2 regions of the Hoeflea sp. 108 genome follow, and region 1 is predicted to be linked to the other one. Evidence: riboswitches for the same ligand, from Rfam matches in the RefSeq annotation. Region 1 holds a riboswitch; the other holds the start of a gene.
The links. Region 1 has a riboswitch for cobalamin ahead of B015_RS0114480 (CbtB-domain containing protein). Riboswitches for the same ligand answer to the same signal wherever they lie in the genome.
Positions count from the first base shown of each region.

Region 1 (3,396 bases):
TCTTGGCGGCGACCTCGGCATCCTGCACGGCTTTGCGCTTGGCCATCTTGGCCTTGTGGCGCTCGGCTTCCTGCTCGTCGATCGTCTTCATCATTTCACCTTCATCGGCAGGCCGGCGACCAAAAACAGCACCTCGTCGGCAACAGCCGCCACCTTCTGATTGAGCCTGCCGGCATCGTCGCGGAAACGGCGGGCCAGCGCATTGTCGGGCACGATGCCGAGCCCGACCTCGTTCGACACCACAAACCACGGCCCGCGCGGACGCGACAACGTTTCGATAAGCGCCGCGCATTCGGTAGCGACATCGTGCTCCGCCAGCATGTGATTGGTGAGCCAGAGTGTCAGGCAGTCGACGAGCACGGGCGCGCCGTCAGGCAGACCGGCGAGTGCGCCCACCAGATCGAGCGGCGCGTCGATCGTTTGCCAGCCGTCACCACGGCGCCCTACATGAATGGAGATGCGCTCGCGCATCTCGTCATCATAGGCCTGCGCCGTGGCGATATACGTCCACGGCGCAGGAAACTGCGTGATGAGCCGCTCGGCATGCGCGCTCTTGCCGGAGCGCGCGCCGCCGAGCAGGAATGTCAGCGTCTCAGGCAAGGCGACCGTTCAGCGCCTGCGGCTGCTCGCCCATGAAACGGCTGCGCACGAAGCCGGCGACAGCGCCCAGAACCACCCAGAACACCAGATTGGAGATGGTGACGGCGACGACGAAGCTGTGGTGCAGATCGGCCGGGATCGGCGAGTCGTGGCTTTCGGGCTGCGGTGCGCCGATGACGTGCGGTGCAACGATCAGCGCCACGCCGAGGATCGCCAGCGGCAACGATTTCCTGAAGGCGATCAGTGCAAGGCCTGCAGCGGTGGCGACGACCGTGGAAATCCACCAGATCTGGCGCGAGACAAGATCGGCTGCGGGCATCGCCGGCAGTTCTGGCGGCAGGCCGAGGCCGGGTGCCAGGGTGAACACGGCAAAGCCGGCAAAACCCCAGAAGACACCCTGGCGCCAGTTGGCGATGCCACCGGCGAACTCTGAAACGGCGACCAGGATCAGGCCGAAGGCGATACCGCTGATGATGTTGGCGAGTGCCGAATAGGCAAAGCGCTCGAAGCCGTCGGCAGGCGCCCACGCTTCTTCCTCGGCCGGGACCTGTGCGACGACAGCAGGCGCAGTCGACTGCGCGGTAGTGGCAGGTGCGGTCGCCTCGGTGCCTTGAGCGGGTGTAGCGGCATGATCGTGGCCGCCGGCGTTCTCATAGGTCTCCGCCTTGAAGATCAGCGGGTCGGTTGAATAGGTCTGGAGCGCGGCCAGGATCACGCCGGCCAATAGGCCGCTGATCGCCGCGATGAACACGACGTTGCGAAAGACAGACATGGTTGGATTGCCTTCGTTAGTGGCAGGGGAAAGCCATCGAGTGGCGATAGTCGTGGGCAGCATTGTGCACCACTTCCATATGCGAGAACCCGAGGAAGCCAACAACGAAGATGCCGAGCAGCGCGGCCATCGCCAGCTGCATCGCGCGCGACTGGGAGGAAACGCCAGTGCCGAGTGCGGAAGTAACCGTGTTCATTTCAATGTCCTTTCACCCTCCACCCGAGGGCATAGAATAAAGTCTTCGTCGCCGGCAGGTCTCCTGGCTTGCGGATCGACACCCTTCCCCGCCTTCCCGAAGCAAGCTTCAGTGGCCTTTGGGGAGAGCTAACCGCACACAGTTGCGGGGGCAGCCGCGGCTTTGGGCAAAAACTCCCTCACCGCATTCCCTCTTGATTCCAAAAACTGGAACCGACGACGGCTGCGACTATAGAAACAAAAGCATGGGGCGGCAAACCAAATTCCGACGCCGCAGCGCTCGAATGCGGCGTTCCTGCGATCAGGCACGCGCGGCGATTCGTTCCGCCACCAGATGCTGCAGCCGCCACAGGTGCCGGTCGTGGATCGAACGCTGCTCCAGGTTCTTGACCACATTGTAGAGATAGTCGGCCGCCGAGCCCCAATGACCGCAAGTCGTGGCCAGCCGATTCACAACCTCGTCTTCGCCGAGCGCCCCGGCATAGGCATGGCCTTCGCGGTTGATGACGAAGGCAAGCGCGGTCAACGGACCTTGATCGGTGGCCAGCGTCAGCCAGCGCGGCTTGTAGGTCGAGGGTTTCAGCGTCATCTCGCGACGGAAGAGCTTGTCGAGTTGCTCGCGCCGGTCGCCATCCATCAGCCGCAGCGCCACACCCTTGCACTGGCCGCCGCGATCCATGCCCATCATCAGCCCGGGCTCGGCTTTTGTCGCGCGCCAGCGGGTCATGTTGATGCAGAACGAACGATGCCAGCCACGCGCCAGCGCCACCCTCTCCTCGGCATGCTCGACCTCGGGTTTCCAGATCAGCGAGCCATAGGCGAACAGCCACAGCGGCCCCTCCTCGGGATTGGCCGCCAGCGTCTCGTCGATCATGCGCGCATAATCGGCGTCGTCGAGATGCTGGGCGTCGGGATCGGGACCGGCATCCGCCACCTCGCGGTGGCAGCGCGCCACCAGCTCCTCGGTCAACGACATCACGCGACCGTTCATTGCCGACATCCCCGAACCCTGTGCATGACGTTGGCTAGTCCCTCTGTTGCCGCGCTTCAACCATGATAGTGCTGCATGGGCGGCGAAACACCCGAAAGCCGAAGCGAATGGCCATGACGATGCAACCGACCACCGACCAAGTTCAAGCCCAAACGCCACGCGTCCAGGTGATCGACATCGCCCGTGGTGCAGCGCTCATCGCCATGGCCATCTACCATTTCGCCTGGGATCTCGAGTTCTTCGGCTATGCCGATCCCGGCATGACCGCCTTCGGCGGCTGGAAGCTGTTCGCCCGCTCGATCGCCTCGAGCTTCCTCTTCCTCGTTGGCGTAAGCCTGGTGCTCGCCCACGCCAAGGGCATCCGCTGGCGCGGCTTCTGGAAACGGCTTGCGATGGTGGTTGCCGCCGCCGCCGTCATCACCGGCGCGACATGGTATGCCATGCCGGATACCTTCATCTTTTTCGGCATCCTGCACCAGATCGCCTTTGCCAGCGTCGTCGGCCTTGTTTTCCTACGCCTGCCGCCGCTGCTGACGCTCGTCGCCGCAGCCTTGGTGATCGTCGCCCCCAACTATCTGCGCAACGACGTCTTCAACCATCCTGCCCTGCTTTGGGTCGGCCTCAACACCGTCGCTCCCCGCTCCAACGACTTCGTGCCTGTCTTCCCATGGTTCGGCGCGGTGCTGGCAGGCATGGGCCTGGCTGGACTGGCGTTGAAAGCAGGCCTGTTCGAAAGGCTGGCGCGGCTCAAGCCCGGCATCTGGTCGAAGCCGCTCGGCTTCTTCGGCCGCCACAGCCTTGCCTTCTATCTCATCCACCAGCCGGTGCTGATTTCGCT
Region 1 is NZ_KB890024.1:2,914,344-2,917,739, forward strand. Features, by position in the region: gene cobO (cob(I)yrinic acid a,c-diamide adenosyltransferase) at 1-91, opposite strand, end outside; gene cobU (bifunctional adenosylcobinamide kinase/adenosylcobinamide-phosphate guanylyltransferase) at 91-600, opposite strand; gene B015_RS0114475 (CbtA family protein) at 593-1,372, opposite strand; gene B015_RS0114480 (CbtB-domain containing protein) at 1,389-1,568, opposite strand; cobalamin riboswitch at 1,604-1,800, opposite strand; gene B015_RS0114485 (gamma-glutamylcyclotransferase) at 1,869-2,558, opposite strand; gene B015_RS0114490 (DUF1624 domain-containing protein) at 2,672-3,396, shown strand, end outside.

Region 2 (3,396 bases), 390 kb from region 1:
ACATCGTCCTGGCGATCTACCGCCACCTCACCAACCCCGAATGCCGCCAGTACCTGCTGCGCCAGGCCTTCGAGGAAGCGATCCACACCCACACCTTCCAGTACATCGTCGAAAGCCTCTCCCTGGATGAGGGCGAGCTGTTCAACATGTACCGCGAGGTAACGTCGATCACCGACAAGGCCGCATGGGCCCTGAAACACACGCAGTCGCTTGACGATCCCGAGTTCAGGACCGGCACGCCGGAATCCGACCAGGCATTCCTACGCGATCTCGTCGCCTTCTACGTCATCTTCGAGGGCATGTGGTTCTACACGGGCTTCGCCCAGATCCTGTCGCTCGGCCGCCGCAACAAGATGGTCGGCATCGCCGAACAGTACCAGTACATACTGCGCGACGAGAGCATCCACCTCAACTTCGGCATCGACGTGATCAACCAGATCAAGCTGGAGAACCCGCATCTGTGGACCCGCGCCTTCCAGGAGGAAGTCCGCAGCATGGTCAAGGATGCGGCAGACCTCGAGGCAGCCTATGGGCGAGACACGATGCCTCGCGGCTTCCTTGGGCTCAATGCTGCGCTCTGCGAGCAGTACATGCACTTCATCGCCAACCGCCGCTGCGCCCAGCTCGGTCTCGCGCCGGTCTTCGCTGAAACCGACAATCCGTTCCCGTGGATGTCGGAGGCCATGGATCTCAAGAAGGAAAAGAACTTCTTCGAGACCCGCGTCATCGAATACCAGAACGGCGGAGCGCTGGCATGGGACTGACGCTCGGACGCCGGCAAACGGCACGGACCGCAAAACCGCTTCCGCAACCCGAGGAGGTCCTGATAGCCTGGTTGATGGCGCAGCCTGACGGCAGCGACCTGACAGCTGCGGTCAACATGGAGATCCGTCGTCTTGACGGCTATCGCGGCCCGCATCCCGGCCCCAACCGCTTGAAAGAGCTGTTTATCGAACTCGGTCGGGAACTGGCGGTCTCCCACATTTCCGGGAGGCTCCAATGAGAAGGAAGGTGCTGATCATCGGCATCGGTGCGGGCAATCCCGACTTCGTCACCGTTCAGGCGGTGAACGCCATGAACAAGGTCGATGTGTTTTTCATCCCGAACAAGGGCATCGGCAAGCAGGAGCTTGCCCGTGTCCGGCGTGAGATCCTTGAGCGTCACGTGCGGGACCGCCCCTTCCGAACCGTAGAGTTCAAGACACCCGAACGGCGCGCCGGCGACGACTACGAGCAGCTGGTGTCCGACTGGCATGAAGAGGTCGAGGCGACATACGGCAAGCTGGTCATGGAGGAACTGGACGCGTCGCAGACCGGGGCATTCCTGGTCTGGGGCGATCCGACCCTCTACGACAGCACCATGCGCATCCTCGATCGCCTCAAGGACCGCGGTGATTTCGAACTCGACTATGAGGTCCTTCCCGGCATCAGCAGCATTCAGGCGCTGGCGGCCCAGCACAAAGTCGCCTTGTGCGACATCGGGCGCTCGATCCTGATCTCGACCGGGCGTAGCATGGGCGAAGGTTTTCCCAACAATGCCGACAGCGTGGTCATCATGCTCAATGCCGAGAAGACGTTGCGGCAAGCCGACGGCGATCTCGATGTCTATTGGGGCGCCTATGTCGGCATGCCGGAAGAGGTTCTCATCTCGGGCAAGCTCAAAGAGGTGATCGACGACATCGAGCGTGTCCGCAACGAAGCGCGTCGCGCCAACGGATGGATCATGGACGCAGTGCTTGTGAAGCCAGCAAGCACCTGACGGCAACATGGCCGCTGTCGTCTTTGCATTCCGCCGATGTCGCTTTCGCGGCTTTGTCAGCGATGCTTCCGTGATCTGATCAAGATGTTCAAGGTGCCCGCCGGCGAAGTGGTCTGCGGGATAATTGGGAAGCCGGTTAGATCCCGGCGCTGCCCCCGCAACGGTAGCGAAGCTTGACGTCTCGACGGGAGAACCACTGGGCAAATGCCTGGGAAGGTGTCGGGACAGTCCTCAACAAAGGACAGCTTCGGAGCCCGGAAACCAGCCTCGAATTCTTTCAACCGACTGATCGCGGTGGGCGGTCAAGAGGCAGAGCGTCCGGGCATTTGAACCCGCGCGATCTTCCCCTCCATACCACCAGTTCAGTCCTTGTACCGCTAGCGAGGACGGACATGGACACGCGCAATGAAATGCTGAAACTCATCCGCGAACGGCGCGATGGCTTCAGCCTGCAGCAACCCTTCTACATCGACCCGGAGTTCTACAAGCTCGACCTCGAACTGATCTGGTATCGAGACTGGCTGTTCGTCGGCCACGACTGCGAGGTCGCCAAAGCCGGAAGCTTCTTCACCGTCCAGATAGGCGACTATCCAGTCGTCATCGTACGCGGACGCGATGGTCAAATCCGCGCCTTCCACAACTCCTGCCGCCATCGCGGCAGCCGCGTCTGCACCACGGAAAAAGGAACGTCGGCGCGACTGGTCTGCCCTTACCACCAATGGACCTACGACCTCGACGGCAAGCTGGTCTTCGCCCGCCAGATGGCAGAGAACTTCAACAAGGAGGACTTCGGGTTGAAGCCCGTCGCCTGCGAAAGCGTCGGTGGCTACATCTTCATCTGCCTGGCCAAGGAGCCGGCCGACTTCCGCCCGTTCCGGTCACTGATGGAGCCGTACTTCGCTCCCCACAATCTGGTCGATGCCAAGGTCGCTTTCGAAGCCACCATCGTCGAGAAGGGCAACTGGAAGCTGGTCTGGGAGAACAACAGGGAGTGCTATCACTGCGCGGCCAACCATCCTGAGCTGTGCAAGACCTTCCCCGAAGCTCCAACCGTCACCGGGGTTAACGGCGCCGAAAGCGATCCCGACATGCTTGCGCATTGGTCGCACTGCGAGGCGGCAGGGCTGCCCTCGCGCTTTCGAATAGACGACGAAGGACAATACCGCGCCACCCGCGCCCCGCTTCTCGGCAAGGCCGTCAGCTACACGACTACGGGCAGGCGTGCCGTGCGCAAGAACCTGTCCGACCAGGTCGCGGCCGACCGCATCGGCACGCTGTTGCTCTACCACTATCCGACGACCTGGAACCATGTTCTAGGCGATCATGCCGTCACCTTCCGCGTATTGCCGATCAGCACAACGGAAACGGCAGTCACCACCAAATGGCTGGTGCATAAGGACGCGGTCGAAGGTGTCGATTACGACTTGAAGGAGTTGACCCATGTCTGGACCGAGACCAACGACGAGGACCGCCGCATCGTCGAGGAGAACGCCTTCGGCATCAGGTCGCCGGCCTATGAGCCCGGGCCATATTCCGAACATCACGAAGGCGGCGTGATCCAGTTCGTCGACTGGTATGCGCGCTTCATCGAACCACGGCTCGCCGACGGGCAAAAGCCCGCCCTGCGCAGCGTCGCCA
Region 2 is NZ_KB890024.1:2,521,722-2,525,117, forward strand. Features, by position in the region: gene B015_RS0112390 (ribonucleotide-diphosphate reductase subunit beta) at 1-764, shown strand, start outside; gene B015_RS0112395 (hypothetical protein) at 755-1,003, shown strand; gene cobF (precorrin-6A synthase (deacetylating)) at 1,000-1,758, shown strand; cobalamin riboswitch at 1,833-2,043, shown strand; gene B015_RS0112405 (aromatic ring-hydroxylating dioxygenase subunit alpha) at 2,151-3,396, shown strand, end outside.
Region 2: it holds a riboswitch for cobalamin, as region 1 does, so the genes downstream of both, B015_RS0112405 (aromatic ring-hydroxylating dioxygenase subunit alpha) here and B015_RS0114480 (CbtB-domain containing protein) in region 1, are expected to answer to the same signal.